Regions from separate parts of the Cedecea davisae genome, predicted to be linked through region 1. Evidence: predicted binding sites of a transcription regulator. Region 1 holds the regulator's gene; each other region holds the start of a gene.

Region 1 (3,131 bases):
CCTTGGAATGATGTAGCTCTCGGCGCTCAGCGTAATCAGCTGGAGGGTGTATACCGCCGTGACGGTGAAGCCGATGGTCGCCCAGCCGTAGCTTTTGCGGATAAACAGGTAACTTACCAGGGTAATCGCCAGCATTGCCAGCAGCGTGTAGCTGTCCGGGACGTGGAAGTGCAGGGTTATCCCGGCGATACACAGGCCCGCCATGGTGCCTGCCGCCCTGTGGACGATGCGTACCCGCGTTGCGCCGTAGCCGTTTTGGGTGACGAACATGACCGTCATCAGGATCCAGTAGGGCTTTGGCAGATGTAAAAACGAGCCGAGCAGGCTGGCGATAGTCAGCATTACGCCGAGGCGGGCGGAGCTGCGCAGCGCGGAGGATTTGAACGAGAGGTAATTCCTGAGCGCCGGGAAGAACGGCAGGCGGCGCTCCCTGTCCTCCATCAAATCCCGGACGTAGAGCGGGCGCTGGGTTTTCAGCACCCGGGCAATGCGGCTGAAGTGATAGTGGCAAAACTGCCCGACCGGGTTATCAGGGTTCTGGCGCGCAATCTTTTCCAGGGCGTCTATCTGTTTTTCCATGGTGAAGCGCGTGGGATAGCGGTGATAAAGGATGTCATCCGCCAGTACCCGCAGGCGGGCGGCAATAGTTTGTGCATTCCAGCGGATAACGGCCTCGGCGTGGCTTTGCTCCACCAGCTTTTGAACCTCTTCCGGCTGATGCAGGCTAACCGAAATATGCTCCTGTAAATCGAGCGCGACCTGAAAGGCACGCAGCAGCCGCTTATAGCCGTTCTGCTGATTGGCCGACAGCATGTGGAGCTGCTGGTAACAGGTGGTTATCAGATCCACGGCTTTTTGCTGGCGAACCAGCAAAGGCGGCAGCGCCTTTTCCGGATCGGTGTGCTGGGTCAGCATGCTGTATTTCGCCTCGCAGTAATCCGCCAACTGCCGGTAGAGCAGGCTCAGCGACTCCCGCAGCGGCTGCTCGCGCCACATCCTGAACCAGAACCAGTTGAATGCGCCGTACCAGATGGTGCCGGAGATATACAGCAACATCGGCTTCCAGATGGGCATATTCCCGGCCATGCTAAGCGTGAAAATGGCGGCAATCAGCGAGGCGGGCAGCAGGCGGGCGTGCAGCGAACTTATCTCCGCCGTTACGCCCAGCAGCAGGGCCATGACGATGAGTATCGCCGGCAGCGGTACGCTGGTGTAGAGCAGCAGAAGCTGCATTATCAGGCTGCTGACGGCAAACAGACTACCGCCGATAATCAGGCGTTTAAAGAAGCGTTTGTGGGGTGTGTCCAGCCCGGCGATGTTGCAGCAGGCGGGAACTAATGAGAACAGCAGGCCGTTTTGCAGGCTGCCGAGTACCAGACCGACGGCGACGGGAAGGCACAGCACCAGCGTTTGCCGCAGGGCGTAGTTAACCTCGGGATGGTAAATTAATCTTTTCCACATAGCCTGAATTGTAGAGACAAAAAAGGCGTGTTACCGAAGCGACACGCCTTTTTTTGCACTGATTAACGAGTGCCGTAGACGACAATCGTTTTCCCGTGTGCGGAGATGAGGTTTTGATCTTCCAGCATTTTCAGAATACGGCCAACGGTTTCGCGGGAGCAGCCCACGATCTGGCCAATTTCCTGACGGGTGATTTTGATCTGCATACCGTCCGGGTGGGTCATCGCGTCCGGCTGTTTAGCCAGGTTGAGCAGCGTCTGTGCGATACGGCCGGTTACGTCGAGGAAGGCGAGGTTGCCGACTTTCTCGGAAGTTACCTGCAGACGGCGAGCCATCTGGGATGAGAGACGCATCAGGATATCCGGGTTAACCTGAATCAGCTGACGGAATTTTTTATAAGAAATTTCAGCTACTTCGCAGGCCGATTTGGCTCGAACCCAGGCGCTACGCTCCTGACCTTCTTCGAACAGCCCTAATTCACCAATGAAATCACCCTGATTCAGATAAGAAAGGATCATCTCCTTGCCTTCTTCATCTTTAATCAGAACAGCTACGGAGCCCTTGACGATGTAGTACAGCGTCTCCGCCTTTTCACCCTGGTGAATCAGCGTGCTCTTCGACGGATACTTATGAATGTGGCAATGAGACAAGAACCATTCGAGAGTCGGGTCTGTTTGCGGTTTGCCAAGCACCATGCGCGGTTATCCTCTGTTGTAAACTGGCTACCAAAGACAAGACTCGGAACCTCTTGTCTGGCGTTGCAATCGTGAAATTTTCCCAAGCCCTGGGAGCTGGCGAGCAGGTCAATCCTGCGGCCTGTAATTAGTCGTTTCCTCTGCTTACGTGCATCAACGTCTCTGTCCCGCAGCAGCATCCGGATTGTTTTAGCATAGCTTTTGGTAAGTGTCTTGTATTGTCTCGTTTCAGCATGACCTGGATCGCCTTACGTTGCCAGTTTTGGCCCAGGCGCGTAATCTGAAAGAAATTTTTCTCAACTGGGAGTACGCAAATGCAGGCACGAGTTAAATGGGTGGAAGGCATGACCTTCCTCGGTGAATCCGCTTCCGGCCACCAGGTTTTGATGGACGGTAACTCCGGAGATAAAGCACCAAGCCCGATGGAAATGCTGCTGATGGCCGCCGGGGGCTGTAGCTCGATTGACGTGGTTTCTATTTTGCAAAAAGGCCGCCACGCGGTGACCGACTGCGAAGTGAAGCTGACGTCCGAGCGCCGTGAAGAAGCGCCGCGCCTGTTCACGCATATCAACCTGCACTTTGTGGTTACCGGCAAAGACCTGAAAGACAGCGCGGTCGCTCGTGCCGTCGAGCTGACGGCAGAGAAATACTGCTCGGTCACGCTGATGCTGGAGAAAGCGGCAGAGATAAGCCACAGCTATGAAGTGATCGAAGGGTAATATTCGGGATGGGCGGTGTCGGCACCGCCCATGTCGGATTAAGCTATCTTCCTGCCCTGCGCCAATTTCTCTACCAGCGGCGCCATAATCAACTCCATCGCCAGCCCCATTTTCCCTCCCGGCACCACCAGCGTGTTGATGTGGGAAATAAACGATCCCTGCAACATTGCCAGTAAATACGGGAAGTCGATATCGTCGAGCCCGCGGAAGTGGATGACCACGAAGCTTTCATCGAGAGAAGGGATCGCGCGGGCGG
Region 2 (3,131 bases), 710 kb from region 1:
TTTTTAAGATATCGACGTTTAAATATTGCAGGTTGTGCAGGTTCGAATAACCGGTGCCAAAATCATCAATCGCTACTTTAAACCCGGCATTACGAAACTCCTGAATAACCGGCCTGGTTTTTTCAACATCAATAAATCCACGCTCGGTAACTTCAATTTTTATCTGCCCGGGCCTGATGTTATAGGTTTTAATGCGCTCGGAGAGAACATTAATCAGGCGTGAAGAGTGAAAATCCGCCGCCGAAAGATTTATCGAAACGTACAGCCCCGGATGGTCCGCCAGAAACTCACCAAAGTCTTTAAATACCGCATCCACCACATAGTCTGATATTTTGTGAATCAAGCCTTCAGATTCAGCCAGCGGAATAAATGTGCCGGGGCTGATGGTCTGCCCGTTAAAATTAACCCAGCGCAGTAGCGCCTCTGCCCCAACGCAGTGGCCGTTCTGAATATCAATTATCGGCTGGTAATGAAGCTTAAGCTGTTTTCTGGCCAGCGCTCTTTGCAGCATACGACGTGGTGAATTAAGCTGCTGTCGGGTTCGCGACCACATCATAAGAATTATAAGACTGCAAATAACACCCAGCGGCAAAGTCAGCGTCAGCTGGTGATACCACTGGCGGTTAAATAGCGTTTCTGAAGTCGAAACAATGACCGCTATCGGTCTTTTTGCCGAATAGTTAATGGTGTAAAAGCGGTTATCGTGGGTAAAGGTTTTCTCTCCACGCAGAATAAAGCCGTGCAGCAGATCGCTATCGGCGCCGGGGCTTAAAGAAAAGAAACTCCTGGTGACGGTATCAAACACGCCGTAGACCAAAGAATCGTCCTCAGACAAAACTTCCGACCAGGTAAGTGGATTAATTACCGCGATATAATTACCACGCCGCATATAAGTCATTTTATGACCGGCGTAAAAAGGCGTATCCAGATAATAGTTAATTGCCACATCTGGCTTGCGGGTATAGGTCGGCGGAGGGGCAGGAATGGGTTTTAACGGTTTATAGCTGGTAGAACAAAGCAGCTGATTGCCTTTAGCGTAAATTAAGTCGGCGACAAAAAGTTTACTGCGCACAATATCCAGCATGTTAGCCATATGTTCCGGGCTACATATATTTCCAGAAAAATTCTCGGCTTCGCTGCGGGCGTCATTAACGTGGCTGATGACAATTTCCGTCTTTTCCATCACCAGCTTGCCAAAAGAGTGCAGATGCTGCTGGGTGTCACTGGTTGCGCGCATATGCGCAAAATAGATAGCCAGCATAACCGGCAGGCAAACCATCAGGACAAATCCTGATGTGCGCAACACCTTTAAATAGACTCGTTTCACCATGATGCCCACATGTCCCTGCTATTAACCGCTCATTTTTTATGTCTTACCGGAACCACCTGATGACCGCCGATTACGTTGCATCATAAAGCCTGTTTTAGCAATAGGATTCAGGCGTTAACTCAGCGAAAATTAATTTGCGCAACAATAAGATAAGTTAAATCGGGAGACTGTTTAGCTTAAGATTTGACCTGCCGAGTGAATATGATTTTTTCTGGGGTTAAAGCAGCAGGGAATGATTATTTAAACGAAATTGCGGTAAACGTCAGATAAACAAAATGTTCACCGCTGCGCGGCTAATTCCAGCTTAAAAAGACGCCTTTCCGGCGATAAAAACGACGAAAAAACACGCTCAAAACTGGTGATTAAATGCCCAACAGTGATAGACTTCACATTATTGATGCAACAAACAAGAAAGTTGCAGTGATCGAGGAATAAGGTGAATGGCAACAATTACTACCGGCGTTTTTTTGCTGCGCTGGCCGCTGGTCAGTGCCGTTTTGATGTTTCTGGCAAGTAGCCTCAATATCCAGTTTCGCCGCTCCGACTACCGGATACTGGCATTTGCCTGCAGCGGGCTGGGCATCGCCGCGTCATGCTGGTTTGCTATGGGTTTATTGGGCCTGACGCTGGAGGATTTCCCGCTTATCTGGGCATCCTTTAAGCAACTGCTGGTGAACGTAATCTCACGCATGCCGGCAGAATGGCCAACCATGATGCCCTGACGGGGCCTCATAAAAGCCGCTGCTGCCAGCGGTTTTTTATTATTCAGGCGCTAAAACCACTCTGCAATAATATTCCCCGGGCGCTATCGGAGCCGAGAAATGCCCACAGCGGCCTTGCCCGTTCATCGCACAGTGCCACGCCGTAATTCGCTTCAATATTATAAGGCTGAGGAATTTCAAACACTCTCAGCTCCTTATGCTGTTTTAAAACACCGGCATAGCTACGATAGCCAATAAAGAGATCGGCCTGGCCGCTGCCGATTAACCACGCGGCGGCAAGCTCTCCCTGCGGAACCGGTTTGCTGTCCGGCCCGCCAACCAGCGGTATGGCCCGGTGGTGTAGCTCAACGCCAAATCGCGACTGCAACCCGGCAAATAGCTGCCAGGTGTAATCACCTGAAGGGTCGCTGCCGGGCGTGGAAGTGGCAATGCGAAGCGCGGGATTAGCCAGCAAGCTTAGCCAGTCGCTCTTCTCCTCCACCACTTGCGCCGCCGCCGTCACACAGAGCGTGTTCCCGGCAAAACGCTGAACCGCAGAAGCTATCCCCTGCTCCAGCAGCGCCTGAGGATGAGCCATATTCGCCGAGGCAAACAGGCTGCAATATTCACCAGCCTCAATACGTTCCCTCAGCATACCTGCCGGAGCAAACCGGGTATCAACATGGATGCCGGTTTCACGGCAGAACTGCGCCATCAGCGTCTGCCAGGCAAGGCGCAGGCTTCCCGCCGCCAGCACCTGCAAATCCATCACTCAACGCCCTCATAATGCGTACGATAAAAACGCTGATACCAACTGTCGGCGATTTTCTTCATATCAATGTCGCGGAATTTTTCCGGGTAGAGTTTTTTCGCCATCCATAGCTCGCCTATAGCCATCGCCTCCGGCATCGGGTAGCCCCAGGCCTTGGCGTACTCCGGCATAAGCCAGACGCGGTGGTTCTTCACCGCATCAATAGTCTGCCACTGCGGATCGTTTTTGATTTCATTCACTACTTTCGGGTAGCGATCCTGCACGAAGATCGTCTGTGGATCCCAGGCGATCACCTGCTCCATTGATACCTGTTTGAACCCTTTAACGG
Region 3 (3,131 bases), 1.2 Mb from region 1:
CCTTAAGCGCAAAGCCGTGGTTTTCTTCGTCCAGCAGCAGGGTTTTAATCTCAAGGTCACGCGGGCCGAAGGCGTCCGGCAGATAGTCGCCAAGGGTTGAAGCCTGGCGGCCCGGGAGATGAATGCGTAGCGCAACGCCGCTGTTCAGCTCGTTCATAAACTGGCGGCAGTGGCCGCACGGCGTGTAGTTGACGGTGATATCAACCAGGCCTTTTTCACCGCGCATCCAGGCGTGGGTGATGGCGCTTTGCTCTGCGTGCACGGTTTGCTGCATGGTGGCACCAAGGAATTCCATGTTGCCGCCGAAATAGAGATTACCGCTAACGCCGCGCGCAACGGCACCAACGTTAAAATGCGAGAGGTCAGCGCGGGCACAGGCTGCGGCCAGCGGGAGTAAAGCAAACGCCAAATCGTCATCGCCAAGCCCGGATTGATGTTTCAGCGCTTCCACTTCTGCTGCCGTAAACATCGCCGGAAAGTGTTCATCGGCAAGCAGCGGTTGCAAAGCGGATTGCAGCGCAGCAGGGAGCTGCGCAAAAGCAGCATCAAAACGTGAACGCATGTTTAAGCCTCATAACAGGTAACGGGAACCTAGTTTACGGAACTGATAGGGCTTAATATGTGATCTGAATCTCATTAACAATGCAACATATGCAATGAAAAATACAATTTCGCGATCTGTTGCAGGTTTTAGCCAAAGAGTTTCAACAATACCGGGAATAAAAACGGTGCGATAAGGGAGGTTATTACCCCGCAAATCACCAGCGCCAGCGAGCTAAAAGCGCCTTCCTGGAAGTCGAGTTCGGCGCAGCGAGCCGTACCCAGCGCATGTGAAGCGGCCCCCATAGACAGCCCGCGAGAAGCTTTAGTCTTGATGTGCATCAGGTTCAGCAGCGTGTGGCCGAACACCGCACCCAGAATGCCGACGAAGATAACGCAGACTGCGCTAATCGCAGGAATACCGCCGATGCCGCCGCCAACGGCCATGGCAATTGGCGTGGTTACTGACTTAGGCAGCACCGAAGCGGCGATTTCCGGCGAAGCGCCCATCAGCAGCGCGATTGAAGTCCCTGTGGTCATCGCCACCATGCTGCCGATAAAGCAGATGGTAATAATTGATTTCCAGCGGGCGCGGATCTGGTGGATTTGCTCATAAAGCGGAAAGGCGAGCGCCACAACGGCGGGCTGTAGCAGGTCGTTAAGCACCTCGCTGCCTTTAAAATAATGGTCGTAGGGAATGCCGGTTACCAGCAGCAGCGGAATAATCACCACCATACAAACCAGCAGCGGGTTCAGCAGGGGAGACTGCACGCGGGCGGCAAGCTTGCGGGCGGCAAAGAAGACGATAAGCGTCAGCGGCAAGGACCACCATATATAATGCATCATTTGTTATCTGCCTCGCTTTCGCCAACCACTTTTCTTTCGCCGTGAACCAGGTGCGAACTCCAGCTCACAATCACCAGCACCACCAGAGTGCTGATTAAACAGGAAATGACCACCGGACCGAACTGCGCCTTCAGCACGTCGTAATACTGCATAACGCCCACGCCGATGGGCACAAACAGCAGCGCCATATAGCGAATCATCAGGTGGCAGCTGGGTTTTACCCATTTCGCCGGTAGGATTTGCAGCGACAGCAGCACAAACAGAATTAGCATGCCGATAATGCTGCCGGGAATGACGATGGGCAGCAGCGAGGCGACAAAAATGCCTGCATATAAGCATAAGTAAATTAAGACAAAAGAACGAAGATACTGCCAGATTACCGTGAACGAGTTACGCATAGAGGTTACCCTTTAAGAAACGCATTCATCATACAATTAAACCCAAATATGTGCTATCCATCACATCATGAATTATCAGCATAACAAATATTCCCTGCGTGAAGGTTTGCTGTTCTTTATTACGGCAATAAAAAAAGGCGACCCGGAGGCCGCCTTATCGAACAATCGTGAGGCAAATTAGTTCAGACGAACCGGCATCCCGGAACGGTTCTGAATCGCCTGATCTACCACGCTGGTATCCACGTCAGACTGAGCGGTGACTTTCTGTACGCTGCTGGTCAGAGTGATTGGCACGATTTCACCGGAGTTAAACTGCGCTTCTGTTGTAGACAGCGGGTTGTGAACTTCGATGTAGCGGCTGCCGTCAGGCTCGGTGGTGGCTTTAACCGGTTCGTCGATAAACTGAACGCGGGTGCCAACCGGCACGTTGTCGAACAGGAACTTGATGTCTTCGTTACGCAGACGCACGCAGCCGTGGCTTACGCGCAGGCCGATACCGAAGTTGGCATTGGTGCCGTGAATCGCGTACAGGTTACCGATGTACAGCGCGTACAGGCCCATTGGGTTGTCCGGGCCAGCCGGAACCACTGCCGGAAGTGGAGTGCCTGCTGCCGCGTATTCAGCGTGCATTTTGGCGGTTGGCGTCCAGGTTGGGCCGTTTTTCTTGCGCTCTACCTTAGTCGTCCAGTTAATCGGGGTATCTTTACCCAACTGGCCGATACCGATTGGCAGCACGATAACGGTGTTGGTGCCTTTCGGGTAATAGTAGAGGCGCATTTCGGCGCTGTTAATAACAATCCCTTCGTGCACGGTGTCCGGTAGGATCAATTGCTGAGGAATATTCAAAATCGTACCCGCTTTCGGCAGATACGGGTCAATACCCGGGTTAGCTTCCAGCATGTTGGAAAGCCCCATCTGGTACTGCGCGGCATACTCTTCCAGCGGCGCGGTGCTGCCTTCCGGAATAGTGATAACCTGATTTTGACCAACCACACGGCTGCCGTTAGTCGGCAATGGATAGGTCACTGCGGAGGCTGTTTTACAGAAAGACGCGACAGCCACAAAAGCCAGTAAAAGCGAGCGTAATTTCATATTCATGTTGTGCGAGTGTTATGCCAGACGGGCCAGCTAGTGAGTGTTCATGGACGATTTAGCCGCGCATTATATGTGCATTACCTTCATCTGGGAAATCAGATGTGGATGAAATCACATTTTTTTCACATTGCTTAACTATTGTACGGTTAAGATGCGGGGCGACCCTTTATCATAGTTATGGCATAATGTGGCCGAAATCACATTCCAAAATCTCGACAACTTATTTCTCCAGGACATACCAGTGCTTGTATC
Region 4 (3,131 bases), 140 kb from region 1:
GGCCACCTTCACGACGCTCACCGCCGAAGCTACGGCCGCCTTCACGAGCAGGACCGCCACGGCGTTCACCGCTGCGCTCAGGACGTGGCTGCGCATCGCCCAGCAGCTGCATATTCATCGGTTTGTTGAGAATACGAGTGCGGGTAAAGTGCTGCAGAACTTCACCCGGCATGCCTTTCGGCAGCTCGATGGTGGAGTGGGTGCCGAACAGCTTGATGTTACCGATGTAGCGGCTGCTGATATCGCCTTCGTTAGCGATAGCGCCAACGATGTGACGAACTTCAACGCCGTCATCACGGCCAACTTCGATGCGGTACAGTTCCATATCGCCAGCTTCACGACGTTCACGACGCGGACGGTCTTCACCACCACGCTCCGGACGGTCGCCGCGCGGGCCGCGATCGTTACGGTCGCCGCGACGTTCGAAACGATCGTCACGTTCTTTGAACTCGCGACGTGGGCGCATCGGTGCATCCGGTGGCAGGATAAGCGGACGCTCACCCTGAGCCATTTTCAGCAGAGCTGCGGCCAGCGTTTCGATGTCCAGTTCTTCTTCAGAAGAAGGCTGAATTTTTGCCAGCAGCGCGCGGTACTGATCCAGATCGCTGCTTTCCAGCTGCTGCTGAACTTTAGCGGCGAATTTAGCCAGGCGACGTTCGCTCAGCAGTTCTGCGTTTGGCAGCTCTACTTCAGGAATAGTCAGCTTCATGGTGCGCTCGATGTTGCGCAGCAGGCGGCGTTCACGGTTCTCAACGAACAGCAGCGCACGGCCAGCACGACCAGCACGACCGGTACGACCGATACGGTGAACGTAAGACTCGGAGTCCATCGGGATGTCGTAGTTAACAACCAGGCTGATACGCTCAACGTCCAGGCCACGAGCCGCAACGTCGGTTGCGATCAGGATGTCCAGACGACCATCTTTCAGGCGCTCCAGAGTCTGCTCACGCAGGGCCTGGTTCATGTCGCCGTTCAGCGCGGCGCTGTTGTAACCGCTACGCTCCAGCGCTTCGGCCACTTCCAGAGTCGCGTTTTTGGTACGCACGAAGATAATCGCCGCATCAAAGTCTTCCGCTTCCAGGAAACGAACCAGCGCTTCATTTTTACGCATGCCGTAAACAGACCAGAAGCTCTGGCTGATGTCCGGACGAGTAGTTACGCTTGACTGAATGCGCACTTCCTGAGGATCTTTCATGAAGCGACGGGTAATGCGACGGATAGCTTCCGGCATGGTTGCTGAGAACAGCGCGGTCTGATGTTCAGCCGGGATCTGCGCCATGATGGTTTCAACGTCTTCGATGAAGCCCATACGCAGCATTTCATCCGCTTCGTCCAGTACCAGACCTTTCAGGCCGGACAGGTTCAGGGTGCCGCGTTTCAGGTGGTCCAGCAGACGACCCGGAGTACCGACAACAATCTGTGGCCCCTGACGCAGAGCGCGCAGCTGCACGTCATAACGCTGGCCGCCGTACAGGGCCACGACGTTAACGCCATGCATATGTTTAGAGAAATCCGTCATGGCTTCTGCAACCTGAACCGCCAGTTCGCGGGTCGGCGCCAGCACCAGGATTTGCGGTGCTTTAAGCTCAGGATCGAGGTTGTTCAGCAGCGGTAAAGAGAACGCTGCGGTTTTACCGCTACCGGTCTGAGCCATGCCCAGAACGTCGCGGCCATTCAGCAGGTGTGGAATACACTCTGCCTGAATGGGTGATGGCTTTTCGTAGCCCAGATCGTTCAGGGCCTGAATGATGGAGGCGTGCAGCCCCAGATCAGAAAAAGTGGTTTCGATGATATCAGTCATGTAGTACATGTGCCTCATTGATGGCGGCCAGTCTACGTAACTCATCGTGAAATTGATCTGCAATTTTCATTGAAAAGTGTGAACCGGCTCAAATTTGATTGATTAACGAACAAAAACGCCCTCACCCGTTAAGGTGATGACTTTAGTTAAAAAGTTTATGGGACGATCGTTGTTCGTCAGCTATTGCTGGTCCGATTCTGCCAGGTCGTCTTGCTCCTGGCCCAAGAGCGCTAATTCCAACAATGCATAACGGTGCTCAACGTAGTTGTGTACGTTGTTAGCAACCGCTAACTTGAACAGTGCCTTGGCGCTGTCCTTATCCCCCAGACTTAGGTAGTACTTACCTAAATAGAAGTTGGTTTCACTGAGATGCTCAGCGAGCGAGGTGTTATCCGTTGCGTCCGCCTTGAGGCGTTCCATTAGCTCTTTTTCGCTAATGTTGCCCAGGTAGAACTCGACAATGTTCCATCCCCATTGCTCTCTATCCGATTTCTCGAGACGCTGTTGTAGCGCCACTTTGGCCTGCTTTTCGTCCAGATTGCGTTCAGCAATATAGAGCCACAGGCTACGGAAAGGATCGTTGGGATCGTCTTGATAAAACGCCAGCAGATCATCTTGCGCTAAACGATAACGACCACCGTAATAGAGGGCGATACCGCGATTTAAATGCGCGTAGTTGTAAGTTGGATCAAGCTCAAGTACAGAATCAAACGCTTCATAGGCAGCATCAAAATTGCCTGCCTGCGTTAAATAAATGCCTAAGTAATTGAATACTTCAGGCATATCGGGACGGATGGCCAGCGCTTGTGAAAAATCATTCCGCGCCAAAGCCCTCAGACCGAGACTATCATACAACACTCCGCGCTCATATAAAAGCTGTGCGCGTTCGTCATCGGTTAAAGCCCGACTGGCAAGTATTTGTTCCATGCGTGCCAGAATCACTTCTTGCTGCAACGTAGGCTGCAGTGGCACCGCTAATACTTCGTTCTTACGCCAGGCAGAGTTGCTGCATCCGGCCAGCGTGATAGCTGTCGCAACGAAACACCAGCGCAAAAAAGGCTTCATTTCCTACTCCCGAAGACAACAAATGGATGAACGTCCTGTCCCCCGGCTGCAAACGAGACATCCGGTCCCGTAACAAACAGCTCTCCATGTTTCCATGGAGAGCTAAATTGGCAAACCTTACTCAGCTTCTGGAGCAGCCGGTGCTGCGCCTTCCGCCGGAGACTGCTCGGTTGCTTCTTTGATGCTTAAACGAACGCGGCCCTGACGGTCAACTTCCAGTACTTTCACCGGAACTTCCTGACCCATCTGCAGGTAGTCAGTCACT

What was found. The regulator CRP, encoded in region 1, controls carbon source genes, mostly activating them, when cyclic AMP is high. The targets are predictions, from matches to a motif close to ATGTGANNNNNNTCACAT.
Region 2: a site for CRP is predicted at 1,705-1,722, ahead of ACG1VR_RS21410 (YjcB family protein). Genes of this name have one in related genera too.
Region 3: a site for CRP is predicted at 1,833-1,850, ahead of ACG1VR_RS07345 (CidA/LrgA family protein). Genes of this name have one in related genera too.
Region 4: a site for CRP is predicted at 1,878-1,895, ahead of yrbN (protein YrbN). Genes of this name have one in related genera too.

Annotation. Positions count from the first base shown of each region.
Region 1 covers NZ_CP172054.1:228,438-231,568, forward strand. The annotation lists gene ACG1VR_RS01430 (YccS/YhfK family putative transporter) at 1-1,461, opposite strand, end outside; gene crp (cAMP-activated global transcriptional regulator CRP) at 1,524-2,156, opposite strand; gene ACG1VR_RS01440 (OsmC family protein) at 2,471-2,875, shown strand; gene ACG1VR_RS01445 (phosphoribulokinase) at 2,914-3,131, opposite strand, start outside.
Region 2 covers NZ_CP172054.1:4,473,223-4,476,353, forward strand. The annotation lists gene ACG1VR_RS21405 (EAL domain-containing protein) at 1-1,330, opposite strand, end outside; gene ACG1VR_RS21410 (YjcB family protein) at 1,771-2,052, shown strand; gene modA (molybdate ABC transporter substrate-binding protein) at 2,096-2,800, opposite strand; gene ACG1VR_RS21420 (ABC transporter substrate-binding protein) at 2,800-3,131, opposite strand, start outside.
Region 3 covers NZ_CP172054.1:1,458,406-1,461,536, forward strand. The annotation lists gene cdd (cytidine deaminase) at 1-562, opposite strand, end outside; gene ACG1VR_RS07340 (CidB/LrgB family autolysis modulator) at 691-1,386, opposite strand; gene ACG1VR_RS07345 (CidA/LrgA family protein) at 1,383-1,784, opposite strand; gene ldtB (L,D-transpeptidase) at 1,962-2,882, opposite strand; gene ACG1VR_RS07355 (ABC-F family ATPase) at 3,121-3,131, shown strand, end outside.
Region 4 covers NZ_CP172054.1:372,629-375,759, reverse strand. The annotation lists gene ACG1VR_RS02275 (DEAD/DEAH family ATP-dependent RNA helicase) at 1-1,801, opposite strand, end outside; gene yrbN (protein YrbN) at 1,794-1,871, opposite strand; gene nlpI (lipoprotein NlpI) at 1,982-2,866, opposite strand; gene pnp (polyribonucleotide nucleotidyltransferase) at 2,984-3,131, opposite strand, start outside.